3 regions of the Staphylococcus durrellii genome follow, and region 2 is predicted to be linked to each of the others. Evidence: riboswitches for the same ligand, from Rfam matches in the RefSeq annotation. Region 2 holds a riboswitch; each other region holds the start of a gene.
The links. Region 2 has a riboswitch for S-adenosylmethionine ahead of metK (methionine adenosyltransferase). Riboswitches for the same ligand answer to the same signal wherever they lie in the genome.

Region 1 (11,199 bases), 850 kb from region 2:
CAATTTCTTTAAATGCTATTTCTACTAATCTAGCATAGAAAGGTGCGGAGCCTATAATTAGTGCTGGCAGTGCACCGGTCGGACCACTTATCGTACCTAAAACTATGCTTGTGAACGGAATCAATAACAAAATCAAGATAATAAATGGAATAGCTCTAAATAGATTCACAACAAATGATACTATTGAATAAAAAACATGCGCGACCTTAGATTTGCTTCTTGCAGTTAGAAACAATAATACACCTAATATAATACCGAAAACAAAGGCGAAAATTGTCGAAATCACCGTCATATAAAGTGTTTCATATGTTGCTTGCCAAACTTCAGGCCATTGGATATTTGGCATGGTTACCATTTCTTGCAAAATTTCTCCAAATGACTTACCCATGTTTTAACACCTCCACTGACACTTGTTGAGACTCTAAGTTATCTTTGAAAGCGTCGAATTGTTCATTACCAATATTAGGTAAGTGTAATACTAGAAATCCAATTGACCCATTTTTACTATTTTTAATATTGGCTTCTAAAATATTCACATCAATGTTATGTGTCTTAGTTATATATGAAACTATTGGCTCAGTCGTGTTATTGCCAACAAAATTCAATCTAACTATGTAGTCACCTGGTTTCAAAGCATCCAAATCTTCGATAGACTCATCAAAGTCATCATTCAAATCGTCTTTTACAAAGCGTTTTGTTACTTGGTGTTTAGGATGTTCAAATACATCATTAACAGTACCTTGCTCAATCACTCGACCGCTTTCCATCACTGCAACCTCATCACAAATCCGGCGTATGACATGCATTTCGTGAGTGATTATTACAATAGTTATATTGCTTTGTTCTTTTATTTTTAACAAAAGATCAAGAATTTCGTCTGTCGTTTGAGGGTCTAATGCACTTGTTGCCTCATCACAAAGTAACACTGTTGGTTCGTTTGCAAGGGCTCGCGCAATACCAACACGTTGCTTTTGTCCTCCAGACAGCTGTGAAGGATACGCATTTTCTCTTCCTTGTAAACCTACAAGTTCAATAAGTTCTAACGCTCTTTCCTTAGCTTGCTGCCGCGATACACCAGCAATTTCTAACGGGAACGTAATATTATTTAATACAGTCCTAGACCATAATAAATTGAAGTGTTGAAATATCATGCTTACTTTTTGGCGCTTTTGACGTAATGCCGACTTAGACAACTGTCCAATGTTGTCTCCATCAATAATGACATCACCTGACGTAGGTTGTTCTAAATTGTTTAAAAGTCTCACTAAAGTACTTTTTCCAGCTCCTGAAAAACCAATCACGCCAAAAATTGAGCCAGTTTCTATGTTTAAATCAACATGATCGACAGCAAGGACTTCTTGCTTTTTCGTCTTATAACGTTTGACGATTTGATTTAACTCAATCATTGTGATTGCCTCCTTGTATTGCTCAATAAACTAAAAAATGCTTCCCCTATCTTATCCAGAATAGAGAAAGCAATATATACCCTCTCTCATCTTTTAAAGTTGGTTAAACTTTATGTGAATTGGCACCATTTCTATTAATTAGACGGTTGCCGGGCTTCATAGGGCACATCCCTCCACCTCTCTCGATAAGAGTTACATGATTTAATTATTTTTTATCCTACCATTACACTAATGATTCGTCAATTATTATTTTAAATTTTCTAACAAATAAGGAACAGACTGAAATGCATATAGTCTTTTTTGTTCAGTACTTTTAGACATGACCATCAAAACAGGTACAGATTGTATTTCATGTTGCTGACTAAAATCAGGATGCAAATTCAAGTCAAGTTTAGTTATTGGTAATTTTAAAATGTCATTTGCTATATCTAGCATTCTTTCAGAAACCTTACACGTCCCACATGTAGGCGTATAACCAAATATTAAATGTTTTTCCTCATTGAAATGTTCTTCTACATTTGCTCGTTCTTCTCTTGTTACGTTCATGTTATCAAACTTACCCTTTCAGCTATATTATCTAATTGTTCTTTATCTATTTGCTCTTCATCTTTAACTAAAAATCCATTTTTCTCAAGCAGTCTAGATAAATAATGTTTTGGACAGCGTGCTACTTCACAGTATTGTTTATCTACACGAATATGTTTACTTTCGCTTAAATACCTTTTAAACCAACCCCGAATTTTCTCGCCCTCATCGTCTGAGTCTACAAGGATAAATACTTGTTCATCATAAAGTGTTTCTAGCATATTATCAATTTTATCAATACTCATCGTACCATTAGTACAAATGATTTGTACTGGTTCATCAATCACTTTTTTCACTTGTACTTTATCGGTTTTACCTTCGACAACAATTACTTTATTTAATATGGTCATGATATCCACCTTCTTAAAGTCGATTGTCTATATTCTATTATACTATTCCACGGTTTATTAATTCATTAAACATTTATGTTTATCAAGTGACTAAAACTATATTTAATTAACTATTCTCTATCTAATAGATAATAAAAACTCCAAGATATAAATATCATGGAGTTAATCATTTTAATTATTCACCTATCATTTCTGAATATTGCTCAGCAGATAATAAGTTGTCTAATTGACTTTCGTCAGTAATTTCTATTTTAACCATCCATGCTTTTTCGTATGGAGATTCATTAACAAATTCAGGGCTATCTTCTAATTCTTCATTAGATTCCAAGACTTTGCCTGAAAGAGGTGCATATAGTTCTGATACAGTTTTAACAGATTCAACACTACCAAAAGTATCTCCTTCATTAATTTCATCGTTTACTTCAGGTAATTCAACAAAAACGATATCTCCTAGTTCGTTTTGTGCGTATTCAGTAATACCAATTGTTGCTGTATTATCTTCAATTTTAACCCATTCATGATCCTTAGAATATTTTAACTCACTCGGTACTGCCACAAGTATCCCCTCCTATATGATTTTACACTTTTATGATGCCATATGACTAAGCATAAAGGCAACTGTTTATAGTAATAAATAAAACAATAAATGACATGTAGCATTAACATATGATGGCTTAAGTTAAGCAATATGTTTCGCTATATCTCTTTATTACAACCAAGTTTCTTTATAAACATCCTCATTAAAACCAACTGTAGCCTTATCTCCAGATATAGCTAATGGGCGTTTAACAAGCATGCCGTTTTGAGCTAATAAATCTAATTTATCATTGTCTGACATTGCGTTCAACTTATCTTTCAACCCTAACTCGCGATATTTAGCCCCATGCGTATTAAATAACTTGTTGACCTCTAAGCCAGTACGCTCAATAATTTCTTTGAATTCACTTTTGGTTGGTGTATGTTGGACGATATCAATTGGTTCATAGCTTACACCATATGCTTGTAAAAATTTAGCTGCTTTTTTACAAGTCGTACAATTAGGATATTGGTAAAATTTGATCATATTTCTGTACCTCCTATACATTATTATCACTAATATAGCAGAATTATATAAAAAACGCTCTAACTTTTAAGCTTAAAGTTTTTAATTCGTTATAATTATTCGTTATAATATGAGTTAATAAACTAAAAAGGGAGCGTTACTATGCAATCTATTAAATCTAATGAAGATTTCAACGCTACAATAAATAGCGACAATCCAGTAATTGTTAAATTCGAAGCAGGCTGGTGTCCTGATTGTAAGGCAATGGATATGTGGATTGACCCAATCCAAGAAAAATACAATGATTATAATTGGTATACAGTTAATAGAGATGAGCTTGAAGATGTAGCTGCTAACAATGATGTTATGGGCATACCAAGTTTATTAGTTTTTAAAAACGGAGAAAAATTAGCTCATCTACATTCTGCAAATGCTAAATCTCCTGAACAAGTTGAGTCATTCTTAGCTGAAACATTTGAATAATCAATAAACTTTATTAAAGACTTTGTAAAAAAGGTTTTAGAGTATCTATATCTAAACAAATAACCCTCAAGTGATGCTTAAAGCAAAAATCATTTGAGGGTTACTTTTATAAACAACATGACCTTTGTATAATTGTCATAGATTTTCACTACAAAACAAGACATTTTCTCTGGCTTTATAATAAAAATAAAATTATGCGAAAGTGTATCTTGTAAAAATTTTATGTTGCTCTATTATAACTCTTGCTTTAATTTAATATCATTATAGTATTATTTTGCCATATTAATTAAATGTGATTTTAAATTTTTTCTATTTGTTTCCAATGAATAAGGGTCGTTATACCAATAATTCTCTGCTTTAACATGAATTACATTACCCTGTTTTACTGAGGGTATATTTTTCCAGACATTAGTTTTTTCAAATTCTGGAGACGACTTACCCTCGCTCATTGTAATAATGTAATCTCCAGCATACTTGGGCATAGCTTCTAATGATAAAGCCTTGTATCCGTCTTTACCGACTGCTTTTTCCAAAGCTTCAGGCATTCTTAAATTAAAAGATTGATATAATATTTCTCCGCCTCTTCCCCAACTTTTGCCAAAAGCATAATATTCTTTATCAAAGTCATCGAAAATTGAGACTGACGCCTTGTTACCAATATGCTCGTGAATTTCTTTCGCGTCTTTAGAAGTTTGTTGTTTCCAGTCATTAACCCACTTTTGAGCTTGCTTTTCTTTTCCTAATAATTTACCTAATTGAATTTGTGTTTCTAAATAATTTCTTTTACCGTATTTCATTGGAATAGTAGTGGTTATTTTATTAAATTTTTTTAAATTTTTATCATCTGTATCTGCAATAATGAGGTCTGGCTTTAACTTAGTTATCTTTTCAACATTTTCTGGATCAATTTTCTTTACCTTGCTAAATTTTCCCTTTAATATATCGCTCTGTTCCACATCTTTATTAACGCCCACTATATGGCCACCTAAATATTTTACACCTCCCGCATATGTATCAGCTATAACAACTATACGCTTAGGTTGTTTTGGAACTTTAATTTTTTTACCAGAATCTAAAACGTATTGTTTTTGCGATTTAGATGATTCATTTTTCGCACTATTACTACATGCTGTAAGTACAAATACTAACGATAGAACTGATAATATTAACTTTTTCATATTATACCTCTTCCTTTAATTGATATTCATTATCAATTATAAAGGTTTTTATTATTTTTACAAAACAAATTTATAATATTAAATGCTTCAAATTAATTTTGTTAAACTTTAACTAAGCTAACAATACTTAGAATTAATAATCAATTTCATTATTTTTTAACTGTCCAATTATTTAAACTACAAATTAAATCATGTTATTAAAAAATCTTCACTTAAGTTGTTAGCGCAAAGTTTATGCATAAAACTAAGTTATAGCGTCTAACTATAGAAACAAAAAACCCACTAGAGATAAACTAGTGGATTTTTGAAAGCTACTTATTATAAAACTCCTTCATTTAAAGGTAGTTTATTTGCAATTAGTTAAATGACGTAAGATTAGAATTCAGTAATGATATTATGCATGTGACGTCGCGCATGTGGCATATCATCTTGCATATCTGTTAAATATAAAAAGCCTACTAAACTTTCGTCATCTTCTACACCTAATGCTTTTCTAACTTGTGGCATAAAAATATATGGAGGTGTTTTCCAGCATGTACCAATATGCGCTTCATGAAGTAATAACATTAAGTTTTGTGCAAAAGTACCAAATGCCAAATAGTTCTCCAAATTTTCTTTTTGTCTTGGGTCATCTTTAACGATTAACGCTAGCATGCCACCTAATTTGGTTACTGTATTATAATGATCTTGCTGTTTATCCCGTTGGTGAGGAAATGCCTTATCTGAGATAGCTTTACTCATGTCACCTAATCTGTTTTTAGCGATATGCACAACGCGCCAAGGCTCTCTTAATCCATGGTTTGGAGCATCTGATGACTGTTTTATAGCTTGATACAATGCTTCATCATCGATAAACATGTCTCTCTTAAAAATTTTGCTACTTCTTCTATTAGCGATTGCATCTTGTAGTTCCATTCTATATCGCCCTTTCGTTAATGATAACTATTTTCAATTATAAGATACAATCGTGCTATTTTCAAATTACTCGTATAATTTTAACTGTTCTCTTAAAACGCTAACATGTATTTGGCCAGGTGCCTTAGGTGTATCAATACAGCCATATGAAACTGTCCCCCCAAAGACCCCTTGTGCCGTTCTAGTTACTAAACCTAATTTCGACATCGCAATGCCTATCACTCGAGGATTAACTGAATCTGCAGAATAAGACATTGCCGTTAACAAATTCGTTACATCTTGTTTATTTTTAGGCATTACTGCAACCTTAATATAATCCGGCTTTAATGACTGCATTTTATAATATAGATGCTTTAAATCATCTAAATGCGGTGTTTTTTCAAAATCATGATAAGATAGTATGACTTCTATATCTTTATTTTGAGCCGCTGTAATTAAGGTAGTCAGCTGTTCTTTATCTGTAGATTTATTAAATTCAATGTCTATTAAGTCGTAATTTTTAGCTTCAATTAAAGTGTTGAGCATTGTATAATAAGTTTCTCCATTTAACCCACCACAGCCCCCTTGACTGTTTGTTCGATAAGTAATTAATAACTTCTTTTTCAAATCTTTTAGTTGATGCTGAATTGCTTCAATCGTTTTTAGATCAATTACATCCCACTGATCAATTCTTAATTCAAATAAATCTATATCATCCTTAAATTTTTTTAAATTGTTGAGCGTCTCTTCATCTAATTTATTTTCTGGTGCTATAGTTACAGCAATATCTACATGTGTCACGATTTTCACCTTCTAAATTAATAGTATAATAAGCCATATTTTAGCCTAATTCATCCATTAATTACAACAAACGCCATCGCTTCATTAAAAAAATTAATAATAATCGGATTATATAGTCATGATTTAATCTTTAAACTTTGGGGTACACATTATATATAATAGAAATGAGGAGGAATTATAATGGCAGTTAAATATGAAACTAAAGCTACAAATACAGGTGGACGTAATGGTCACGTTCAAACTGATGATAAAGCAATAGACGTTGCAGTCATCCCTCCAGATCAAGCAGATGCAGATAAAGGTACAAATCCTGAACAATTATTCGCGGCTGGTTATGCTTCATGCTTCAACGGTGCTTTTGACTTAATTTTAAAACAAAATAAAGTACGTGGCGCTGAGCCTGAAGTTACTTTAACAGTTAGACTTGAAGATGATCCAGATGCTGAAAGTCCGAAACTAAGCGTTGATATCGATGCAAAAGTTAAAGACGTATTATCACAAGCTGACGCTGAAAAATATTTGCAAGATGCACATGATTTTTGCCCATATTCAAAAGCAACTCGTGGCAATATCGATGTGAATTTAAATGTTGAAGTAGTAAGCTAATAATTTAAATATAAACTGAATACTACTTTTAAAAACTATAAAAGGCATAATTGCCTTTTATAGTTTTTTTGTTTTTAAAGTTTGTTTTTCAATTATAATCACAAAAAAACACACTAGTTGACAGATTAATTTAAATTAAATATATTTCGTCAAATATTATTAAGTTTAATGTATATAAAAGATTGCTATTGAATAATTTATCCTTTATTATAAAAATAATATTAAGTAAAAATCGTTTAACCCCTACTATAATACCTGTTTAAAGGAGGGTTACCATGACCCATTTTCGTATTTTAACTAATAACGATTTAATAACGTATCAACAATTATTGTTAAATATATTAAATAAAAGTGATGATGTGTTTACATGGGGGATTTATGACTATGAAATAGCATCAGAAGATAATTTAACACACAATTTATCTCAAGATAATAATAATTGCACTATCATCGGTGCATTTATAGATGGTCAACTAATTGGTGCAACGACCTTATACAATATTAAGATTCATGGATTAGCCCATAAAATATTTTTAGAAAATATGGGAATTATTGCTAATGATAATGATACTCGAAAAGAAATTGCCACAGCATTATTAAATCAAGTGTTTCAGTATTGCCAAAAACAAGATATAGAAATTTTATTAGCTTCTGTTGCCTCTAATAACATCACTGCAAAAGTATTCTTCAGTGATTTAGATTTCGAAGTATTAGCATTAGAACAACACGCACGAAAGTATAATAGCCATTATGTAGATCAACATTGGTTGGTTTATCATATAAAAGAAATCCCTTCTTAACATAAATATAATCAATGATGTTACATAATTTCATCCTTTCATCCTAAACGTCAATGCGTGATTTATTAAAAAGTATTTTACATCTTCTAGTTAAATATGACTATTTAACTTGCAATAAAAATTGCAAAAACATATTATTTTACTATGTGCAACAATGTTAAAAATAATTAATGTATTAAGAGAGGGTGTTTAGATTGAACCATTTGAGTACTTTATTATCGCTATTTTTGTCTTTGATTACGTTAGCTGTTCCTCTTGTTGTGATTATCAACGTATTAGGCGGTAATATGACACTAATCGTTGGTTTACTATTCGTTGCTGGCGTACTTATTTTTAATATTTCTGCCCTAATAAATGGCGATAAAATTGCTAATACTTTTGCTATAGTCGTTACATTATTGTCTATCATTATTATTTTATATCCCTTTTGAAAACCAATCATATAATAAATACATAAGAAATTTATTATAGTTAATCATAAACATTAACGAAATTTTATTGTTTATGATTAACTATTTTTTTGCATATACAATCATGAAAAAAATTAAGAATTATGTGAATATTAATATCAAAATTTTAATGAAAGCGCTATAATAACAAAATAAGGGGGGAGAACTTATGTATTTAGCAATATTAGGCTTTATGATGATTGCAGTATTTATGATATTAATTATGACACGGAAAATGTCTGCATTAATTGCTTTAATAGTGATTCCAACAATATTTGCTTTAATCGGAGGTTTTTATGCCGGCATTGGCAAATTTATGTTAGACGGTATTGGTACTGTAGCACCTACTGGTATTATGTTGACGTTTGCGATTCTCTACTTCGGTGTAATGATTGACGCAGGGTTATTTGAACCTGTTATCAAACTAATTGTCAAAGTAGTCAAAGGTGATCCAGTAAAAATAGCTATAGGAACAGTACTTTTAGCTTCGATGGTCGCATTGGATGGAGACGGAACAACGACTTTTATTATCACGGTGACTGCTATGATGCCACTTTATAAAAAAATAGGGATGAGTTATTACATACTATCGACGCTCGCGTTGCTATCCATAGGTGTTATGAATATGTTGCCATGGGGAGGCCCAACAGCCCGTGCTATTTCTTCTTTACATTTACAAACTGAAGATGTTTTTATCCCTATTATTCCAGCTATGATTGCAGGTATCATTTTTGCCTTAGCTGTTGCAGTTATATTAGGAAATCGTTCTAAAAAATATATACACTCTGCAACGGATATCGATACCAATGACTTGCAGATGGTTGATTCTAAAGAAGAGTCATTATTAAAACGTCCAAAAATGATTATTCCTAATGCAATATTAACTATTTCTTTAATTGTATGTTTATTAATAGAATTACTACCTATTCCAATCTTATTTATGGTTTGGTTCGGCGTAGCTTTGTTATTAAATTATCCAAATTTAAGCATCCAGAATTCAGTAGTAAAAAAACACGCTGGAGACGTATTAGCCGTAATAAGTTTAGTTTTTGCATCTGGTATTTTTACAGGTATTATGGATGGTACAAAAATGGTAGACGAAATGGCACACACGTTAGTGCAAATTATACCTGAGGCTTTAGGTAGTCACTTTGCTGTAATAACGGCTATATTAAGCGGTCCATTTACTTACTTTATGGCAAATGATCCATTTTATTATGGTGTATTACCAATACTTGCTGAATCTGCGCATCAATTCGGTATTTCGAAAGTCGCAATGGCAAGAGCTTCAGTGTTAGGTCAACCGTTACACGTTTTAAGTCCACTTTACGCAGCCGGTTATCTTTTAGTTGGTATGTTAGATATCGAATACGGACGCAATCAACGTATCGTAATCAAATGGGCTATAGGCTCAAGTTTATTCATGATATTTATAGCATTAATATTAGGCATCATTCCTTGGTAAATATTAAGTAAAAAATCACAAAAATAATATTTTAATTGAAGTGGTTAAGATATTTGAGAATATAAAACACTAGCCTATTTATATCTTTTATTATTACACTCCGAATCTATCAAATCACCTCAACGACAATATTACATAACCTTTTCTATTATTAAACCTTTTACTGATTAAAATTGTAAAAATAAAAAAATCGACAAAGTTTTATAACTTTGTCGATTTTATATATTGTTCAACCTTTTTTAATACCTTTCTTAAACCGATTAACATAAACTGCTAAACATCAATGGTCAGTATACTGTAGTTGAATAACAAGTATTTTTTCATTAATTTGTATATATTTTCGTTTTATTTTAATTGTACATGGGTAAAAGTTAAAGTCGGATTTACAATATTAAGGAGTGTATTAATTATGAATCAAACTTATGATTGCAATTTTGTCAATCCTATTGCGATTTCACTTGATTGGGAATGCTTCATTATTAGTAAAAGTGAAATGCTATTAGATGGTTTGCCAAGTGAATTGATTAATACTTGGTTAGATCAAGACATTATTGAACCGTTCTCAGTGAGAAACAATGAAATTAACTTTAAAACTAAAGACGTATGGCATGCATTAATTGAACATAATTGGTATTATGATTAATTTTATTTATAGTTAACTCGATATAAACTAAGCGCTCTATTGGCAGACTCTAACATCTCATGATCTAAGTAATGATTATGAAAATATTTACGCAATGTTGAATGACACGTTTCATTTTTGGGAAAATCTTTATCGCTTCGCACGTTGTGTGCCAAGTTGCCAAGTGGTGTATCATCTTCTATAAAAGTTATTACAAAATCATAAAATGTCATTAGCATCTACCCCAATTTTATTTATTTTATTAGCGCTTACATTCTCAATGAGACAACCTTTATTTAATCATATCAAATTTAAAATTTTTGTCTATATCTATACCTTACTGATTTTGTAATAATTAGGAAACAAATGTAGATATGACAACGTTCATAGGTTTACGTAAACTTTATTAAAAATTTTTAAATATTGTATTAATAAAAAACATGGCAACTTTTAATATAAAGTCGCCATGTTTTTTCTATTTTTAAACTAATACATTACCATTTTCATCTGCTGGTTTA
Region 2 (11,199 bases):
ATCTGTCGAATAATGAGAGACTAATTCTTTTAAATGAAGATATAGTTCATTTGGAAAAGACTCTTTAGGTGTTTGTGTTGTTTTATATTTATTAACAAATTCATCAGGAGACATATTGAAAACACGGTGGAAATTTTTTAAAAAAGTTGACTGTGACCGATAACCGTAGTTTTTCCATAATTCATTGTAATTGGACGTTAACATTTCTACAGCTAGTCTATATATTTTGATTTTTCTAATATATTTTATTAGAGAGATATTCATTGATTCTGAAAATACTCTAGATAGATAGCTTGCATTAACGTAAAAGTTATCGGCTATGTCTGCTAAAGATATATCTTCTTTATAATGATTATTTACGTAATCTAATACCTTTTTAATGAGTGGGTTAGCATTTTCTAAAGTGTTTTCTTTATAATATTTACCTAAACGAATATAGTTAATTAATTTAATAATGCATATATCGGCATTGAATTGATCATTTTCATAAATTGCTACAACAGTTTCAAGAAATTCTTTCTTGATATAATATTCAATTTTAGATTTATCAAGGTAAAATTGGTCCCAACCAAATAATGAAAACCTATTAAAACTTAATTTATTTATAGTTAGCTCTATAACTTTACCAGAATTTATAAGGAGATTAGGAGAGGTATAGGGTTCCATTATAAAAAATTCATGCTTTTGAAATTTACCTAGATAAGCTTTGTCATAAAATGAAACATGTCCTGACAATACAAAAAATATGTGAATATTATTGAAGCTATCTTTTATATTAATATCAGAATCGTGAATTTGATAATTGTAATCCATAGTATCTCTCTTTTCATATTAAAATAGGTTTATATTATAAGGATAGCACGTCTATTGTTCATGAAATTTACGATAAGTGGTAAATTATTTACTTAAAATAGTAAAAGAAGAATTATGAACTATGTGCATCTTATAGCATATTTAAGATGTCTTTTCTATTGTAAATATAAAATATTTAACTTTACGGCCAAAGTTATTAAAAAAGCGCTAATTGGTTAAATTAGCGCTCACTTGGAGATGTAAAGTGAATATTCAAAAGTTTAAAGAGAATAAAAACATCCCTGTAAGATATCATAGAGTAAATGACTACTAGTCTATTTGATTAAAGTAGCTAAATGGATTATATCAACTTCTTATACTATTTGCTATTTCCATTGGAGAATTAGCAAAAAATTGACAATATAGAGTAAAATATAGTTACAACTTATTTAAAAAAAAAACACTAATCTAATGATTAGTGAAAAAATAAAATTCTGAGTGGTTTATTGGTGCTAATGGTAGAACTGAGATGAATGTATGAATAAACCAATATAACTTCAAATTTTTTATTTTTAATTATGAAAGCATAGTACTAAAAACCATTCCGTCTTCCTAAAACAATAAATAGAAGACATTTAAAATTATAGCAAATGAAAATATGGTTTTATATAAAATATAGGGAATAGTAAAATTAAATAACATATAAGTAAAAATAAGAAAATATTTATTAACCAATAACAGTAATATAAGTATAGAAATGTATAAATAGCAATAATTATTTATCACAGTCAGTTAGTTAATATAATACTTATTTTTTACAATATCTCGTGTGAATTTTACTTATTACAGAATAATTAACATATTTAAGAAAATAAAAGTATAATATAGTTATGGTGTTAACGCACCATTTTACCTCTACTAATAATTTTTTGAAATTAGAACAATAGTTTATCGTATAGCTACTTATGATATCTTTTGTTCTATTTCTTTGTTTATAAAGCTTTTTAACTGTTTAATAATAAAAAGACTCTTTTTTACTTTATCATCTTACTTTTTTACTATGTCAGTGATATTACTCTAAAGCAAGGATAAAAGTGCTACAATAGTTTTGTGTGGTGAACACATAAATATTTTCATAAAATATATTCCCTAGTATGAAACAGGTTTAGGAAATTTTGCACTATGCTAGATCAAAATAGCGACTTTGATTTAGTTATAGCATTTTCTTAAACCTGTTTTTTTAAATTAAAAACGGAGTAATTAGTTGTTTTTTACTTTATGAATTCTCTTTTTTACTTATAGACACAAGAGTATATACATTATAAAAAAAACAGTATATATTTGTTGTGAGGTAAGACATAAACATCATGACTACTTTCAGTAATAAACTGAATTTTACCCATCAAGAATACATGTACTTATCTCTCTCTTATATTCGCTTTCTCCTGAGCTATTTATTAATTTTTATAGTTCATTACAATTGTAGTGCATTGTAGTAAACTAGCATATGTTATGGTAGTTTACCTTCCAAACTACCACGCTCAATTATCAGTGTTTATTAATAAGCGACTGTACTATTAATAAACCTAATTTAAAACACTCTAACTATTAAAGTGAAATTAATAGTTAGAGTGTTTTCTGTATGTCGTAAATTAATTTCGTTAACTCATTTATAAATATAATTACATATTAGTTTTAAACACTGCGAGTTGAACTTAAAACAGTTATAATATAAGAGATATGGAGGTATGTTAAAGTGGAATTCTGGTTAGAGCAACAAGCTAAGAACAAAGGCAATAAAATTTTTATTGATGACGGGAACACGCAGTTAACATTTAAAGCATTTTATGATTTAGCTTTAAAAGTAGCAAAAAATTTAACTGAACTTAACAATAAAAGAATCGGATTATATATAAACAATAGTATAGAATCTGTCATTATTATTAATGCTGCTTGGATAGCAGGTATTGAATTAGCAATGATTAATACAAGACTAACAAAGCATGAAATTTTAAATCAGATGGCTTCCATTGATGTAGATATCATAGTTAGTACGCTAGAGCTTGATTTAGATGACATAATGATTATAGATGGACATGAAATCATTAATAAAAATGATTCAAAAAATAATATAGTAGCTTCATTTGAGTTGAATCGTATTGCTTCAATCATGTTTACATCTGGTACCACTGGACCTCAAAAAGCGGTACCTCAAACTTTTGGCAATCATTTAGCTAGTGCGCAAGGGTGTAAACAAAGTTTAGGTTTCGATGATGACACAATATGGTTATCTGTATTACCTATTTATCATATTTCTGGATTAAGTGTGATATTAAGAGCTATAATACAAGGGTTTACGGTACGTATTGAACAAAAATTTGACACTCAACACATGCTAGAGATAATCCGCAATGAACGACCTACACATCTTTCTTTAGTGCCACAAACATTGCAGTGGCTACTAGATGAAGGATTAACTCAACCATATAGTATCGAAAAAATCTTACTAGGTGGTGCCAAATTATCACGTCAATTAATCGATAAATCATTACAATGTGAATTACCAATATATAATTCTTTCGGTATGACAGAAACATGTTCACAATTTTTAACGGCATCACCTAAGATGTTAGCCGAACGTTATGATACGGTTGGGAAACCAAGTGATAATGTTCGAGTGGCTATCAAAAATGCAGATAGTAAGGGACATGGTGAATTATTGATAAAAGGCGACAACGTCATGAAGGGTTATCTATACCCAAGTGAATTACAAGGTGTCTTTAAAGATGGTTTTTTCAATACAGGAGATATTGCGGAAATCGATGAACAAGGCTACGTTATGGTATATGATCGTAGAAAAGATTTGATAATAAGTGGTGGAGAAAATATTTACCCATATGAAATTGAATCTAAAGCTAAATATTTTGATGGCATTATAGATGCAATGTGCACAGGGATTGAAGACAATACGTGGGGGCAAGTACCATATTTATACTATGTTGCTCATGAAGAAATCGATCATAACTTGCTTGCCAATTATCTAGCAAGTAATCTCGCAAAATACAAAGTACCAAAAGGGTATGAACGTGTAGATAAACTTCCGTACACATCTACTGGAAAATTACAAAGAGGCAAAATTACTGATTAGTAAGGAGCTAAACTATGAAATTAGTCAATTTAAAGCTTTATTATTATGATGAAAACTTTAAACAAGCTATAGTAACGCCTAAAATTACTTTGAGACATCGCAAGGCCTTAATCATTGAACTGACGACCGACAATAACCAAAGATTCTATGGAGAATGTAATGCCTTTGAAACCGACTGGTATTTTGATGAAACAATAGCAGTTGCAATTGGCAAAGTTAAAGAATGGTTCCAAAATGTACGTGATATGACGTTAAATTCCTTCGAAGATATTAAACTAACTTTAAAAGGACTTGATAAGTATCCAGCTACAAGAAGTACGATAATTATGGCATGTTTTCAAATGTTTAATAAATTAGAAGCGTTAAGTGTAAGTTATGGTGCGACTGTTAGTGGTTTAAATAATATCAAGTATAAGCAACTTGCCGAAACAAGACCTGAAAGAATTAAAGTGAAATGGTCCACAAATATTTTGCAAGATTTAGAGCATTTGATGTTATTACCGTTTAGATTTGATGTTGCTATTGATGCTAATGAATCTTTGTCATTAAACGATATTTCTCTACTTGAACAAGTCTCCACTTATAACATTATTTATATCGAAGAACCGTTTAAATCACTGCAAACTATAGACAAAACGGCAATTACACATATTTTAAATGTTGCATTAGATGAAAAAGCTTTATCTTTGGCAACAATTGAAGACATCATTAAAGAATATGATATTAGGGTTGTCGTATTAAAGCCGTTTCGTTTAGGCGGGATCGATAAAGTATTGGACGCTATTGATAGATTGAGTCAATTAGGCGTGCGGACTGTTATAGGAGGCATGTATGAATACGGATTAAGTAGATATTTTACTGCTATGTTAGCACAATATGCAACATATACCAGTGATATCACACCTGAGGGTTTTTATTTTGCACATGATTTTGCAGAAAATATGGGCATAGTAAAAAATGGAAGGTTATTGTTTCACCCTCCACATATTAATGCCTCAAAATTAACAGCTATTTATTAGTTTTATTATGATCCTTTTTCAAAGGTACTGGGTCAAAACCACTTTTATGAAAAGGGTGACATTTTAGAATTCGTTTAAATCCTAACCAACTTCCTTTAAATGGACCATAGACTTCGATTGCTTCCTTAGTATATGCTGAACATGTAGGATAGAAGCGACAAGTCGCTGGTGTTAACGGAGAAATGTATTTTTGATAAATATAAATAAGAAATAGTAAAACTTTTTTCATAATGTGACCTCCAATGGAGTTTTAAGCATTAATATTTTAACATATTTTGAGGTGTCTGATGACTATTAAGTATTTAGATAAAGATAATAACAAGGTGTTTCTCAATTTTACTACAGATAAAGATAAGGCGAATGGGCAGCATGTGCTAATTATACCTATTTATAAAGATAATTTATTATTTACGTACCATGGTAGTCGAGGTATAGAGTTTCCAGGCGGTAAAATTGAGCCGAATGAAACATCAATAACAGCTGCACAACGAGAGTTATATGAAGAAACAGGGGCAGTAGTATTAGAATTGCATTATATTGCTCAATATTACGTTCAACGACATGACTTACCGAGCTTTTATAAAGACGTATATGTTGCTAAAGTTGATTATATAGAAACAAAGCAAGATTACTTAGAAACTAAAGGTCCCAAACTTTATCGCGCTGTTACAGATATACCTGAACACCAACAAAGTTTCTTAATTAAAGACACAACAATATTAAAATGTCTGGAACGGGTGATTGAACTTGGATATTATAACTAAAAAGCGTATGCCTATTGATGTTACTTCACATGTTTTTGAAGAAATTACCTATCTCGTTGATGGTTTCAGTGTAAAAGGATTAATGGCTACACCTAAGAGTGAAGTGAAACGAATAGTCATGTATTTGCGCGGTGGAAAAGGACAGGTAGGCAAGGTGAGAGCAGCACGTTTACTACAATTTGCAGACCCAGAGACTTTAGTGATTGCACCATACTATCGTGGTAATAATGGAAGTGAAGGAAAAGACGACTTTTACGGTGATGATTTAAATGATGTAACTGCGTTACTGAAAATATTAAATCAAAGCTATCCTAAAGCGTTCGTTCATATGATTGGTTTTTCACGTGGTGGATTACAAGGCTTATTAACTTTCCAAGACTTACCAGTAAATAGCTTTATTATTTGGGGCGGTGTCTCTGATATACATTTAATGTATAAAGAACGCGTAGACTTAAGAGGCATGATGAGAAGAATGGTGGGTCACCCTAAAAAGGACAAGGGCGCATATGATAAAAGAGATGCCATTAAAAATATAACGGATAATGCGCCACCTATTTTGATTGTACATGGTTACCAAGATAAGCAGGTACATATTCAACAAGCTCAATATTTAGCTCAGTCATTAGCACAAATAGGCGCCGATTATCGCATCGTTTATCAACAAAAAGAGGGACATGTGCCTAGACCTATGGCATTAAAAAAAGTATTAACACAAATTAAACAATGGATGATAGATATCGAAAACAATCAATTAAATTGTGATTATCGTATTGAATAATAAGCTATTAACATAAAACAAGGCTATGAGGTTAATCATAGCCTTGTTTTAATATAAATGTATTATTTTTTGAAGCCGCCTTTTTCGGCAAGTTCAGCTGTCTCTGCGCCAAATTTTTCGAAATTTTGATTGAAACGTTCAATTAAATCTTGAGCTTGTTCTTTATAAGCTTCGCTATCGTTCCAAGCATTCATAGGATTTAAAAGTGTTTGAGGGACACCTTCAACACTTACTGGAATATTTAAGCCAAATATTTCATCTTTAGTATATTCAGCTTCAGTTAATTCTCCCGTAATAGCTTGGTTAACCATTTGACGAGTATAAGATAAACTGATACGACGACCTATGCCATATTTACCGCCAGTCCAACCCGTGTTCACTAAGTAAACATCAACTTCATGTTTGTCTATTAATTCACCTAAAATATCAGAGTAAACTTTTGCATCTAATGGTAAGAAAGGTGAACCGAAACAAGTTGAGAATGATGGTTCAGGTTCAGTAACGCCACGCTCAGTTCCTGCAAGTTTAGCAGTAAAACCACTTAAGAAATGGTACATAGCCTGATCTTTATTTAATTTTGAAATAGGTGGTAGTACACCAAATGCATCTGCTGTTAAGAAAATAATTGTATTAGGATGAGCAGCTTTAGACGGTTTAACGATATTTTCAATATGATCGATTGGATATGCAGCACGTGTGTTTTCAGTATAGTAATTATCATCGAAATCGATGTCACCATCGTTGTCAACTACAACATTTTCCAAAATCGTACCGTATCTAATTGCATCGTATATTTGAGGTTCATTTTTCTTAGAAAGGTTAATTGCTTTAGCGTAACAGCCACCTTCAATATTAAAGATACCGTTGTCATTCCAACCATGCTCGTCATCCCCGATTAATTTACGAGTAGGATCAGCAGATAAAGTTGTTTTACCAGTACCTGATAAACCGAAGAATAATGCTACATCGCCTTTTTCACCCACGTTGGCTGAACAATGCATACTCATAATATTATCTTTAGGTAATAAATAGTTCATTACTGAAAAAATACCTTTTTTCATTTCGCCTGCATATTCAGTTCCACCGATAAGTATGACCTTGTGCTTGAATGAAGTAATAATAAATGTTTCTGAATTCGTACCGTCAACTTCTGGATCAGCTTTAAATCTAGGAGCGGAAACGATAGTGAAGTCTGCTTTGATTTCTTTAGCCTCTTCGCTAGAGCTAGGTTTAATAAACATATTTTGAGCGAATAAATTATGCCAAGATAATTCATTAATGACTGTAAGATTTAATTGTGAATCTTCGTCACTACCAGCGTAACCATTGAAAATGTACAATTCATCACGTTCGTCAAGGTAATCTAAAACTTTGGTATAGAGATTTAAAAACGTTGTTTCATCAATAGGTTGGTTGATATTACCCCAATCGATATCATCTTTATAAGAAGGTTCAGTTACAATAAACTTATCTTTAGGGGAACGTCCAGTGTATTTACCAGTTCTGGCATTTATAGCACCAAGTTCAGTTAGTTCTCCTTCATTTTTTTCCAACATCTTGTAGTATAACTCTGTAGTCGATAATTGAAATAAAGAAGATGTTTTATTAATAATATTTTCCAGTTTACTAGTGTAAGTATACGTATCTATCGCCATACTTAATCCCTCCAACGCTATTTTTATGTAAGCCTTTACATTAAATGAGTATAACATAATCATTATATTATGCCATAAAAATTATTATAAAAAATTAGTTTTTGTAAAATTGACATTATTATGCACTTTAGGTAGTATAGTTACTAACGGATTCTCTTATCCTGAGAGGCGGAGGGACATGGACCCAATGAAGCCCAGCAACCTCTTCTTTATTTATTAAAGAAGGAAGGTGCCAAACCGTTTGCAGACATATATCGTCTGAACGATAAGAGCGAATGGACGTATTGAGCCTTCTCTCTATTTTTGTAGTGATGAAGGCTCTTTTTTTATTAAGCTCACATAAAAGAGAATTTTCGTAATTTAATAACTAAAGGAGCAATTTATGACTTACAATAGAAGATTATTCACTTCAGAATCAGTAACAGAAGGACACCCAGACAAAATTGCGGACCAAGTTTCTGATGCAATTTTAGACGAAATATTAAAAGACGATCCTAACGCAAGAGTTGCTTGTGAGACGACGGTAACAACAGGAATGGCACTTATTTCAGGTGAAATTTCAACAACAACTTATGTTGATATCCCTAAAGTAGTCCGTGAAACGATTAAAAACATAGGCTATACTCGAGCTAAATATGGTTATGATAGTCAAACAATGGCAGTATTAACGGCAATTGATGAACAATCTGCAGATATTGCACAAGGTGTAGACACGGCTTTAGAGTATAGAAATGATATTTCTGAAGAGGAAATTGAAGCTACAGGTGCTGGTGACCAAGGATTAATGTTTGGTTATGCAACAAAAGAAACAGATACTTATATGCCTTTACCTATTTTCTTATCTCACCAATTAGCTAAACGATTGTCTGATGCACGTAAAGACGGTATTATTAAATATTTACGCCCTGATGGTAAAGTCCAAGTAACAGTTGAATATGATGAAAACGATCAGCCTAATCGTATTGACACAATCGTAGTGTCAACTCAACATGCCGATAATATAGAATTATCACAAATTCAAAATGATATTAAAGAACATGTTATTTATCCAACAGTTCCTAAAGCATTACTAGATGAAAATACGAAATTCTACATTAACCCAACAGGTCGCTTTGTTATAGGTGGACCGCAAGGGGATGCTGGTTTAACTGGAAGAAAGATTATCGTTGATACTTATGGAGGATATGCCCGTCATGGTGGTGGCTGCTTTAGTGGTAAAGATCCAACTAAAGTTGATAGATCGGCTGCCTATGCAGCAAGATATGTTGCAAAAAATATCGTAGCTGCTGATTTAGCGGATAAATGTGAAGTTCAATTAGCTTATGCCATTGGTGTTGCTGAGCCAGTATCAATATCTATTGATACTTTTGGCACAGGACAAGTAAGTGAGACTGAGTTAGTTGAAGCAGTAAGAACGCATTTTGATTTAAGACCAGCGGGTATCATCAAAATGCTAGACTTAAAACAACCGATATATAAACAAACTGCTGCTTACGGACATTTTGGACGTACGGATGTATTATTACCCTGGGAAAAATTAGATAAAGTTAACGTCTTAAAAGATGCAGTCAATGTATAATAAATACATTGCAGTTTTATTTGTATTTTTATCGAATGATTAAACAATTTTTAATATAATGAAGAATAATGATATATAAAGGAGCGAAATTGTTATGAATTCATTTGGGCCAATTCAAATCGGTTTGATTGTAGCTATCGTAATAGCAATTATTTGTTTTATTCTGTTTTTAATTGCTTTAAGAAGTAAGAAAAAAGCGCAACAAAAAATAGAAGAACAATACCAATCACAACAACAAAAATTGAATGATGAACACGCAGAGGAATTAGAAAAAGAAAGAATAGAGAATAAAAAGACTGTCACTAAACAACAAGAAGAATATGAGGCTACAGTTAATTCTAAAGACAGAGAAATAGATGCATTAAAATTATTCTCTAAAAATCACAGTGAATATGTCACAGATATGAGACTTATTGGCATTCGTGAACGCTTAGTAAATGAAAAACGTATTCGCCCTGAGGATATGCATATTATGGCTAACATCTTTTTACCAAGAAATGAATTCAACGATGCACAACGTATTAGTCATTTAGTATTGACTCGTACAGGTCTATACCTTATCGATTCACAATTATTAAAAGGTCATGTTTTCAGTGGGATAAGTAGTCAGCAATTTGAAGAGCAACCAATGATGTCTCAAGTATTTGATACGCTTAATTTAGACAAAAATGAACCGCAAACGTTAGTATTAGACCAAAATGATGATAAAAATTCATTATCATTTGTAAATTATTCTAACCACCTAGAAGCAGTTGAAAAATTAGCCGGTGATTTGCAACGACAACTTGACTTGAAATACACACCAACAACTATTTTATACTTTAATCCAAAAAATGAAGGTGCAGTTACCATTTCTAATTATGCACAATCGTCAAGTAGTAAAGTATTAGTAGGGCCAGAACAACTAGATGAGTTCTTCAATAAATTTGTGTTTCACGGTAGAATTCAATATAATGTGGAAGATTTACAGAACATTATGGATAAAATTGAATCATTTAATTAATATTTTAACTGGGCGTCTTGTACGCTCAGTTATTTTTTAAGCATTTTAATATGATATTAAGGCATAATTTATTATGATATTAGTAACTTAACTTGGAAGGAGTTATTATAATGCAAACAACAAAATTTTATAACGGTAATGAAATGCCAGTACTTGGTTTAGGTACGTTTAGAGTTGAAAATAGCGATGAATGTAAAGAGGCTGTTAAACATGCCATCAAAAGTGGTTACAAAAGTATTGATACAGCCATGATTTATGAAAATGAAGATAAAGTAGGAGAAGGTATTGCTGAAGGTTTAGCTGCTACGGGGTTAGATAGAAGTGATTTATTTATTACTTCTAAACTGTGGTTAACCGATTATGGGCGTAACAATGTTCAAGAAGCATATGAAACGAGTCTTAAAAAATTAGGATTAGATTACTTAGATTTATATTTAATGCATTGGCCAGGAACTGATGAA
Region 3 (11,199 bases), 1.0 Mb from region 2:
GTTAGTTCACACATTGAATGGCAGCGGATTAGCAGTAGGACGTACATTTGCAGCTATAGTTGAAAACTATCAAAACGAAGATGGTTCAGTAACGATACCTGAAGCATTGGTACCATTTATGGGTGGCAAAACTAAAATAGGGCCCATCGTTTAATAACAGAGCATCGATCTGATATAGAGCGCTCCGTCTAAAGAGATGGAGCGCTTTTTTAATAGGGTAGGGGAAAACAAGGTGATTTAGTCTACCGTTTGTCTAACCCCAGACAAACGGTAGACTTACCTTATTGCCCGTTAAATTATTCTATATTAGACTATCTATAATATGCATTCAAGAAGAGGGGAGGTAGTGTATGGCTTCACATTTAACTTTTAGGCAAGGTATCAAGGAATGTGTGCCTACATTATTAGGTTATGCTGGTGTGGGACTTTCTTTCGGTATTGTTGCAGTAGCATCAAAATTTAGTCTTCTTGAAATTATTTTATTATGCTTACTCGTTTATGCTGGGGCAGCACAATTTATCATTTGTAGTTTAGTTATTGCCGGTACGCCTATAACTGCAATAGTACTAACTACTTTTATCGTTAATTCTAGGATGTTCTTATTAAGTATGAGTTTGGCACCTAGATATAAAGATTACGGTTGGCTCAATCGTTTAGGATTAGCGACTTTAGTCACTGATGAAACATTTGGCGTGGCAATAACGCCTCATTTAAAAGGGGAGCAAATAAACGATCGTTGGTTACATGGACTAAACTTAACGGCATATATATTTTGGACAATTTCGTGCATTGTAGGAGCGGTATTCGGGAAGTATATTCAAAACCCTGATGCCCTAGGTTTAGATTTTGCTATTACAGGTATGTTTATCTTTTTAGCAATCTCACAATTTGAAACAGTACAGCGTTCTCAAATAACTAAGTACATCGTATTGATTGTATGTGTGATTGTTATGATGTTTTTATTTAGTTTAATTATGCCTACATATGTTGCAATTATTTTATCGTCTGTATTAGCTGCTACGTTAGGGGTGGTGATCACCAAATGAGCACATCAATACATATGTTACTTATTATCGTTTTGTGTGGCGTAGTTACTTGGTTAACACGAGTCATTCCTTTTATGTTAATTACACGTGTTCACTTATCTGATAAGGTCGTACAGTGGTTATCTTTCATACCGATTACGTTGTTTACAGCGTTAATTATCGATGGTGTAATCGAGCAACATAGTGGTAAATTCGGATATACAATTAATGTACCGTTTCTAGTAACAATCATACCAACGGTGATTGTGGCTTTTATCTCCAGAAGCCTCACAATAACAATTGTTGCCGGTATTTTTATTATGGCGATCATACGTTTATTATTTTAAGCATTGAAGTAGTAAGCGTAATTCGTTAGAATAAAACTAATTAGAAAATTTTGACACTTATAAACAAAAGAATTCAACAAATACAATTTATAAATTAAATCAAATCTTATTTTGAGAAGCTAAGGGATTTGGCCCGTAGATGCTTCAGCAACCGACTATAATGGCACGGTGCTAAAACCAACGATGATATTCGAATGATAAGTAAATCTTTAACCTTCTTACTTATATCGGGTAAGGGGTTTTTTAAGTTAGTAGGAGGTCGAACATGACAAATTACACTGTGGATACGTTAAAATTAGGACCATTTGAAACAGAATCAGGAGAAACAATTTCAAATTTAAAATTACGCTATGAACATGTAGGTTTCAAAGGGCAACCGCTTGTATTAGTGTGTCATGCTTTGACAGGCAACCATGTAACATACGGCACAGACGAAGATCACGGTTGGTGGCGCGAAATTATTGATGGTGGTTATGTGCCGATTAATGATTATCAATTTTTGACATTTAACGTTATAGGTAGTCCTTTTGGCTCAAGTTCTGCATTAATAGATGATGATTTTCCTTCTAAACTTACATTAAGAGACGTAGTACGTGCGCTAGAATTAGGTATCCAGGCGTTAGGATACACGCACATAGATATATTAATCGGGGGTTCTCTCGGTGGTATGCAAGCACTGGAGTTATTATATAATAGAAAATTTGATGTTAAGAAGGCAGTTATACTTGCTGCTACAGATAAGACTTCTTCTTATAGCCGTGCCTTCAATGAAATTGCTCGACAATCTATTCAACTAGCTGGGAAAGAGGGCATGAGTATTGCGCGACAGTTAGGATTTTTAACTTATCGTTCATCGAAAAGTTACGATAAACGATTTTCACCAGATCAAGTCGTTGCATATCAACGTCATCAAGGCGATAAATTTAAAGAAAACTTCAATAAGAATTGTTATTTAACACTGCTGGATGTCTTGGACAGCCACGATATTGATAGGGGTCGCACTGATGTTAATGAAGTATTCAAATCTTTAGACACTAAAGTATTAACGATGGGCTTTACTGATGATTTACTATATCCAGACGATTTAGTACGTGCAGTAGGTGAACGTTTTAAATACCATCGCCATTTCTTTGTTCCTGATAATGTAGGGCATGATGGATTCTTACTTAACTTTAATGATTGGGCACCAAATTTATATCATTTCCTGAAAGTATCGCAGTTTAAACGTAAATAAGATTAATAAATATAGCTCTAAATTTACGGTCAAATGTAGATTTAGAGTTTTTTAAGTGCGTATTAATCCAGACGTAACTTATCCTTAAGTCACTTTAAAAGGTGAAGCCTTCGTTTGAAGACATCAATAATTGTATAAAATTTCTAAAGAGGTTAGAATAGTAATACAGTCAAAAAGTATGGGAGTGGCAAAATTTGTTTTCAAAAATTAAACCTAAAGCTACTATTTTGAGTATTATCTCACTCATTATTGTTGCTTTAGCCTTACATATATTACCGCCACTTGGTTTTGTATTATGTTTGTTTGCGACAATACCAGGCGTAGTCCTATGGCACAAATCTAAAGAATCATTTGGATTGGCCGCTGTAGTAACAGTAATTTTAACCACATTGTTAGGTAATATATTCGTATTAAGCGCGATGGTCTTAATACTAATTATTAGTTTTTTAGTAGGCCAATTATTAAAAGAACGTACATCTAAAGAACGTATTTTATACGTAACGACAACATTCGTCAGTATTATTTCATTAATCGCTTTTATGCTTTTGCAAGCGTTTAATAAAATACCGACAGTGAACACTTTAATGAAACCACTGAAAACTCAAATGTTACAAACAATGGAGCAAAGTGGTGTACAGAATGGCTACGAAAATACAATAGGAGAAGGCTTCCGTCAATTAGCGGTTCAACTACCGAGCTACGTTATTATAACGATATTTCTACTTATTTTAATTAATCTAATTGTTACATTTCCGATATTACGCAAATTCAAAGTAGCTACACCAGTATTCAAGCCCTTATTTGCTTGGCAAATGAATAAAATTTTACTTATTCTATACGTGATTACACTGTTATGTGTTATGTTTGCGTCTAAAGCGGGTACTTTCCAAAGTATCGTATTGAATTTTGAAATTGTGTTATCATTATGTATGTATTTACAAGGGTTAAGTTTAATACATTTCTTTGGGAAAGCGAAGGCAATGCCTAGAGCTTTAATCCTCGTTTTAATGGTTATAGGGACAATTATAACGCCATTTACACATATTGTAGTTTTAATAGGGTTTATTGATTTAGCATTTAATTTAAAAGGTATCATTAAAAAATAATGTGAGGTGGACAAAATGAACCGTCAATCCACTAAAAAAGCATTAGTTTTACCATTTATCATTATGGCAATTACGGCACTTGTTTTAGTCGCGGTATGGTTTATTTTTAATCAACTCATTGCCGGTATCGCTACTGCAATTTTGATAGTCGTAATTATTATTGCTGCTCTAATGGTAAGGCAAGCTTTGCAAAAGATGGACAACTATGTTGATAATTTGAGCGGACACATATCGGCCGGTAGTAATCGGGCAATTAAAAATTTACCTATTGGTATGGTAGTCATTGATGAAAATGAAAATATTGAATGGATGAACCAATTCATGTCTGAACGTTTGGATCGTAATGTAATTTCAGATCCAGTAAATGAAGTTTATCCTAATATATTGAAGCAATTAGAAAAAACTGAAGAAATTGATATAGAGGATAGAAATTATCACTATCGCGTTAGATATTCTGAAAATGAACATATTTTATATTTCTTTGATATAACTGAAGAAGTTCGTATTAATGAGTTATATAATGAATCAAAACCAATCATCGCCACGTTATTTTTAGATAACTACGATGAAATCACTCAAAATATGAACGATACTCAGCGTTCGGAAATTAATTCTATGGTAACACGAGTAATCAGTCGTTGGGCAACTGAATACGACATTTACTTTAAGCGTTACAGTACTGATCAATTCGTTGCATATTTAAATCAACACATATTAGATGAAATTGAAGATTCAAACTTTAATATTTTAAGTCAGTTAAGAGAAAAAAGTGTTGGTTATAGAGCACAACTTACATTAAGTATTGGCGTCGGTGAGGGTTCTGATAGTCTTATCGACCTTGGTGAACTATCTCAATCTGGTCTAGATTTAGCTTTAGGTCGTGGTGGTGACCAAGTAGCGATTAAAAACCAAAACGGTAACGTACGTTTTTATGGCGGTAAGACTGACCCAATGGAAAAACGTACACGTGTTAGAGCACGCGTAATATCACATGCACTTAAGGATATCCTTATGGAAGGCGATAAAGTTATTATTATGGGACATAAACGTCCTGATTTAGATGCTATTGGTGCAGCTATTGGGGTGTCACGCTTTGCGATGATGAACAATTTGGATGCACATATTGTATTAAATGATTCAGATATCGATCCAACACTACGCCGTGTAATGGATTCTATCGATGAAAAACCTGAACTCAAAGAACGCTTTATTTCTTCTGAAGAAGCATGGGATAATATGACCTCAAGGACGACTGTTGTCATTGTCGATACACATAAACCTGAAATGGTTATAGATGAAGACATTTTAAACAAAGCAAATAGAAAAGTAGTTATTGATCACCATAGACGTGGGGAAAGCTTTGTTTCTAGTCCATTACTCGTTTACATGGAACCATATGCTAGTTCGACAGCAGAACTTGTTACAGAACTATTAGAATATCAACCAACGGAACAACGTTTAACACGTTTAGAATCAACAGTAATGTTCGCAGGTATTATTGTCGATACGCGTAACTTTACTTTACGTACTGGTTCCAGAACATTTGATGCAGCAAGTTATTTACGTGCGCATGGTGCTGACACAATTTTAACGCAGCACTTCTTGAAAGATGATATCGATACGTATATTAATCGGACAGAATTAATTCGTACGGTCGAATTACAAGATAACGGTGTCGCCATTGCTCATGGTCCAGACGATAAAATATACCATCCCGTTACGGTTGCACAAGCTGCGGATGAGTTGTTAAGTTTAGATGGTGTAGAGGCATCTTATGTGGTTGCTAGAAGAGAAGATTCTCTAGTAGGTATGTCTGCCCGCTCACTTGGTGCGATTAACGTACAATTAACAATGGAAGCGCTCGGCGGTGGAGGCCATTTAACAAATGCTGCCACTCAACTTAAAGATGTGACCGTTGAAGAAGCGATTGAACAATTACAACAAGCAATAACAGAACAAATGAGTAGGAGTGAAAATTGATGAAAGTAATATTCACACAAAACGTTAAAGGTAAAGGTAATAAAGGCGAAATCAAAGACGTACCAGTAGGTTATGCAAATAACTACCTTATAAAAAATAAGTTAGCTGTCGAAGCAACACCAGGTAACCTTAAGCAATTAGAACAACAAGAAAAAGCAGCTAAAGCAGAACGTCAAAAAGAAATTGATGAAGCGACTCAACTTAAATCAAAATTAGCTGACCTTGAAGTGGAAGTCTCAGCTAAAACTGGTGAAGGTGGTAAATTATTCGGTTCTGTTAGCACGAAGCAAATTGCACAAGCTTTGCAAGAGCAACATGACATTAAAATTGATAAACGTAAAATGGATTTACCAAGTGGTATCCATGCATTGGGTTATACAAATGTGCCGGTTAAATTAGATAAAGAAGTTGAAGGTACTATTCGTGTACACACAATCGAACAATAATTATGGATTGAAATATGAGGTGTAGTCGACATGGATGGAATGTATGAACAAAATCAAATGCCCCATAGTAATGAGGCTGAACAATCTGTCTTAGGTGCCATTATCATTGATCCGGAATTAGTAAACTCAACTCAGGAAGTATTACTTCCTGAGTCATTTTATAGGGGCGCACATCAACATATCTTCCGTGCAATGATGAATTTAAATGAAGATAATAATGAAATTGATGTTGTTACTATAATGGATCAGCTGTCACAAGAAGGACGCTTGAGTGAAGCGGGTGGTCCTCAATACTTAGCAGAATTAACTAATAATGTGCCAACAACACGAAATGTGCAATATTATACGGATATTGTTTTTAAGCATGCCTTAAAACGTAAACTAATACAGGCAGCAGATAGTATTGCAAACGATGGTTATAATGATGAACTTGAACTAGATACAATTCTTAACGATGCTGAACGTCGTATTCTTGAACTATCTTCTACACGTGAAAGTGATGGATTTAAAGATATTCGTGACGTGTTAGGCGATGTATATGAAAATGCAGAATTGCTCGATCAGAATAGCGGTCAAACGCCAGGTATTCCTACTGGTTATCGTGATTTAGACCAGATGACGGCAGGTTTTAACCGTAACGATTTAATCATTTTAGCGGCGCGTCCTTCTGTTGGTAAGACTGCCTTCGCTCTTAATATCGCGCAAAAAGTTGCGACACACGAAGATCACTTTTCGGTTGGTATCTTCTCCCTCGAGATGGGTGCAGACCAACTAGCGACACGTATGATTTGTAGTTCGGGTAATGTGGATTCTAACCGTCTGCGTACTGGTACAATGACGGAAGAAGATTGGAATAGATTTACTATTGCAGTAGGTAAATTATCGCGTACAAAAATATTTATCGATGATACGCCAGGTATACGTATCACAGACATTCGTTCTAAATGTCGTCGCCTAAAACAAGAACATGGTTTAGACATGATTGTTATTGACTATTTACAGCTTATTCAAGGCAGTGGGTCACGTTTTTCAGATAATCGTCAACAAGAAGTATCTGAAATTTCACGTACTTTGAAGGCGATAGCCAGAGAATTAGAATGTCCTGTTATTGCATTGAGTCAGTTATCTCGTGGTGTAGAGCAACGTCAAGATAAACGTCCAATGATGAGTGATATTCGTGAGTCAGGTTCTATCGAGCAAGATGCCGACATCGTTGCCTTCTTATATCGTGACGACTACTATAATCGTGGTGAGGAAGATGAAGATGACGACGATGCTGGTTTTGAACCACAAACGAACGATGAGAACGGTGAAATTGAAATCATTATTGCTAAACAACGTAATGGCCCTACAGGAACGGTAAAATTACATTTCATGAAACAATACAATAAATTTACAGATATTGATTACGCGCATGCAGATTTTGGATAATTAAATAAAAAATATTTCCGTACGATAAACTATATTTTTGCTTTATCGTACGTTTTTTGAGTGGTTTTGGAGTTGTGCTTGATATGGAAGTATGTATTAAATATTTAATGCAACTTACCTTTAAAAGCTGTTAAAACAACGCTTTGAAGGGGTGAAACAACATGTTATAAAGAAACAAAAATTTAGAATGTGCCCAATTTTAATGTTCGATTTTTGTTTGCATTATTACTATTCTATTGGTAGAATACTTAATGGTTAATTGAGAAAAACTTGGAGGTGCTCATATGTCATCAATCGTAGTCGTTGGGACACAATGGGGAGACGAAGGTAAAGGTAAAATTACAGATTTCTTAGCAGAACAAGCAGATGTTATTGCACGTTTTTCAGGTGGAAATAACGCAGGTCACACGATTAAGTTTGACGGAGAAACTTATAAATTACACTTAGTACCATCTGGTATCTTTTATAAAGATAAATTAGCAGTAATTGGTAATGGTGTAGTAGTAGATCCAGTCGCATTATTAAAAGAGTTAGATGGCCTAAATGACAGAGGAGTTTCTACTGATAATTTACGTATTTCAAATCGTGCGCAAGTTATTTTACCTTATCATGTAAAACAAGATGAATATGAAGAGGAGCGCCGTGGAGACAATAAAATAGGCACAACTAAAAAAGGTATCGGACCTGCTTATGTAGATAAAGCACAACGTATCGGTATCCGTGTCGCAGATTTATTAAACAAAGAAACGTTTGAAACACGTTTGAAAGAAAATATTGAATATAAAGGTGCATATTTCAAAGGTATGTTTGGAAAAGATTGCCCATCATTCGATGAAATCTTTGAAGAATATTATGCTGCTGGTCAACGTTTAGCACCTTTCGTTACAGACACAGCTAAAGTATTAGATGATGCATTCGTTGCAGATGAAAAAGTATTATTTGAAGGTGCTCAAGGTGTAATGTTAGATATTGATCATGGTACATATCCATTCGTAACATCAAGTAACCCAGTTGCTGGTAACGTTACAGTTGGTGGAGGTGTAGGTCCTACATTTGTATCTAAAGTTATTGGTGTATGTAAAGCGTATACTTCTCGTGTGGGTGACGGGCCGTTCCCTACAGAATTGTTTGATGCTGATGGGGATCACATTCGTGAAGTTGGCCGTGAATATGGTACAACTACAGGACGTCCTCGTCGTGTAGGTTGGTTTGACTCAGTTGTATTACGTCATTCTCGTCGTGCAAGTGGTATCACTGACCTTTCAATTAACTCTATCGATGTGTTAACTGGTTTAGATACTGTGAAAATATGTACTGCTTATGAGTTAGATGGTAAAGAAATCACTGAATATCCAGCTAACTTAAATGAGTTACAACGTTGCAAACCAATTTTTGAAGAACTACCTGGTTGGACTGAAGATGTTACAAGTTGCCGTACTTTAGATGAACTACCAGACAACGCACGTAACTATTTGGAACGTATTTCTGAACTATGTAACGTACGTATTTCTATCTTCTCAGTCGGTCCTGACCGTAATCAAACAAACTTACTTCAACCTCTATGGGAAAAATAAGTTTTAGCTAATATAAAGAACCCTGTAAATGACGTCTAGTGGCGCATTTACAGGGTTTTATTATGTTATTAGCAATGTTTATAGCGAAAGTCTAAAATAGCTTGTGCGCCAATCTCATAACCTGGTTCAGTATGAGATTGAACGTTTTTAACTTTTTCGATATTTTGTTGGTAAGTTAGTCGATTGGCTAACATTTCTTCTACAGTGTTACTTAAGTGTTCGGCATTAATCACATTAGCATCTAATTGCTGTCCGATTTTTAAATTTTCAATTTGATGTGCTACGACTGGTTGATCTGCACTTTGAGGAAATGCAAGTAATGGTACATTTAACATAATGGCCTCGTTCGTACTATTCATACCAGCATGAGTTAAAAAGAGGTCGGCATGTTTTAGCACTTCGACCTGTGGTACATAGTCTTTAATAATGACGTTGTCTGGTATCATCTCAAAATCTTCAGCTTTATTCGTCTTGCCAATTGAAACGATAACTGTCGCATTAATATTATTGAGTGCAGAAAAACATTTGTTGAAAAAGGCTACATTTTGATTAAATATAGTTCCTAATGAAACGTAAATGATAGGACGGTCTTTGTTAATATTATCCATAAAACCTGTAGGCTGAGGTGGTAATATTGAAGGTCCGACAAAATTAAATTTGGTGTTATCGAATGCATCATATTCAAGTTGGAATCCTTTTGTTACGAATGAAATGTTAAAGTCGCCAGGGTTGTTCATGACTTCGTGGCGTGATGGTACTTTTACGTCGTATGTTTGCTCAACATGCTCTTTTAATGTATCAAATACGAGATTTGCGGATTCGAGTTCATCTTGGTCTAGTTTTGAAGCCATAAAGTCTGTGAAACTATCAAACATAGGTTTAGTTTTAGCAAATGATGTAATCGCTGAAACGGTTGGAATATTAAGTTTTTGAGCGATTAAATAGCCACAACCAAACATTGAATCATGGATTAAGTAATCATAGTGCTCGTCTTTAGTTTCTTCTAATATTTGAGGCATGATAACATCCGCAGTTTTTAATAAACCGTTAATAACGTGAAATAAATGCTTTAATCCAAAAGAAGTAAAGGCGGATACTATTTTATCAGTAGATATAGTGCGAATTTCTACACCAGTATCTTTAAATTTATCTACATATTGGTCGCCCATATAGTATACGACTTCTTCTCCTCGATCTACCAATGCTTTGCACAACGCGATATTGGGATTGATATGGCCTTCTGAACCGGTATTTATGAATAAAACTTTTGCCATTGATAATGCCTCCTATGATGTAATATTCAATAATTCTATCAAATATTATTGAAAACAAAAAATATTTTAATATTATTAATTTGTTTTTCAACGTTAAATTCGACCTTAATCCAAAAGGAACCTCTAACGTAAGTCAGTCAGAGGTTTGTCAGTGGGGAAGTCTACTCTACGATTAATGTGATAGTATTTCTATCATAAAATTACCTGGCGCTTTAACATAAAAAGTATATCCGTGAGGGGTTTGTTTTGGGGAAGGAGCTTTATGGCCATCAGCTTTAATACGGGCATGTATTTTATCTACATCTGACGTTGAAGGTTGAGGAAAACCGACATGGAAAGATTTAGGGTATGTTACGTTAGCACCTTGCATTAAAGTTAAAATAAAACCTTCAGGACTGATTAAAACTTCCGGATTGCCACCTTTCTCAGTTTTCATATCAAAATCAAAATACGTTAAAAAGAAATCACGTGTTGGGGCTATTTCTTCTACTGTTAAATTCAAATGTTTTAACTCCATAATAAATTTGCCTCCTATTATTTAATATATTGTCATTCTAAGCTAGCCTATTTTAATGGACAATCCGTAAATAGATGGATTATTTTGAAGGTTAAATAAAAATGATTCTGAAATGATTGATAAAATAATAATTAAAACAAAAGTATTATGTATTAATGAAGGTTTATCTTTTGGTATTTAACACAGTATTAATTGGGTGTTATATAAAGACAACGTAATATTAAAGAGTAATAACAACATTATTTAGTAGACTATATGATCACAA

Region 1: linked by a shared signal. The riboswitch ahead of ISP02_RS08960 (methionine ABC transporter ATP-binding protein) and the one ahead of metK (methionine adenosyltransferase) in region 2 are both predicted to bind S-adenosylmethionine.
Region 3: linked by a shared signal. The riboswitch ahead of metX (homoserine O-acetyltransferase MetX) and the one ahead of metK (methionine adenosyltransferase) in region 2 are both predicted to bind S-adenosylmethionine.

What each region holds. Positions count from the first base shown of each region.
Region 1 is NZ_JADIIO010000001.1:1,868,130-1,879,328, forward strand. Features, by position in the region: gene ISP02_RS08955 (methionine ABC transporter permease) at 1-388, opposite strand, end outside; gene ISP02_RS08960 (methionine ABC transporter ATP-binding protein) at 381-1,406, opposite strand; SAM riboswitch class I at 1,490-1,598, opposite strand; gene ISP02_RS08965 (thioredoxin family protein) at 1,653-1,952, opposite strand; gene ISP02_RS08970 (toprim domain-containing protein) at 1,949-2,341, opposite strand; gene gcvH (glycine cleavage system protein GcvH) at 2,517-2,897, opposite strand; gene ISP02_RS08980 (arsenate reductase family protein) at 3,051-3,404, opposite strand; gene ISP02_RS08985 (thioredoxin family protein) at 3,546-3,866, shown strand; gene ISP02_RS08990 (ABC transporter substrate-binding protein) at 4,136-5,044, opposite strand; gene ISP02_RS08995 (nitroreductase family protein) at 5,420-5,959, opposite strand; gene aroD (type I 3-dehydroquinate dehydratase) at 6,026-6,739, opposite strand; gene ISP02_RS09005 (organic hydroperoxide resistance protein) at 6,920-7,345, shown strand; gene ISP02_RS09010 (GNAT family N-acetyltransferase) at 7,621-8,145, shown strand; gene ISP02_RS09015 (hypothetical protein) at 8,321-8,554, opposite strand; gene ISP02_RS09020 (CitMHS family transporter) at 8,764-10,059, shown strand; gene ISP02_RS09025 (hypothetical protein) at 10,469-10,702, shown strand; gene ISP02_RS09030 (YozE family protein) at 10,705-10,914, opposite strand; gene ISP02_RS09035 (TM2 domain-containing protein) at 11,163-11,199, opposite strand, start outside.
Region 2 is NZ_JADIIO010000001.1:1,013,536-1,024,734, forward strand. Features, by position in the region: gene ISP02_RS04960 (helix-turn-helix transcriptional regulator) at 1-813, opposite strand, end outside; gene menE (o-succinylbenzoate--CoA ligase) at 2,549-3,940, shown strand; gene menC (o-succinylbenzoate synthase) at 3,955-4,959, shown strand; gene yidD (membrane protein insertion efficiency factor YidD) at 4,949-5,191, opposite strand; gene ytkD (RNA deprotection pyrophosphohydrolase) at 5,247-5,723, shown strand; gene ISP02_RS04985 (alpha/beta hydrolase family protein) at 5,707-6,501, shown strand; gene pckA (phosphoenolpyruvate carboxykinase (ATP)) at 6,564-8,156, opposite strand; SAM riboswitch class I at 8,310-8,428, shown strand; gene metK (methionine adenosyltransferase) at 8,539-9,735, shown strand; gene ISP02_RS05000 (NERD domain-containing protein) at 9,830-10,738, shown strand; gene ISP02_RS05005 (aldo/keto reductase) at 10,849-11,199, shown strand, end outside.
Region 3 is NZ_JADIIO010000001.1:13,963-25,161, forward strand. Features, by position in the region: gene serS (serine--tRNA ligase) at 1-154, shown strand, start outside; gene ISP02_RS00055 (AzlC family ABC transporter permease) at 351-1,046, shown strand; gene ISP02_RS00060 (AzlD domain-containing protein) at 1,043-1,372, shown strand; SAM riboswitch class I at 1,476-1,576, shown strand; gene metX (homoserine O-acetyltransferase MetX) at 1,638-2,606, shown strand; gene ISP02_RS00070 (DUF2232 domain-containing protein) at 2,801-3,712, shown strand; gene ISP02_RS00075 (DHH family phosphoesterase) at 3,728-5,692, shown strand; gene rplI (50S ribosomal protein L9) at 5,692-6,138, shown strand; gene dnaB (replicative DNA helicase) at 6,169-7,569, shown strand; gene ISP02_RS00090 (adenylosuccinate synthase) at 7,854-9,143, shown strand; gene ISP02_RS00095 (macrolide family glycosyltransferase) at 9,212-10,417, opposite strand; gene ISP02_RS00100 (VOC family protein) at 10,590-10,934, opposite strand.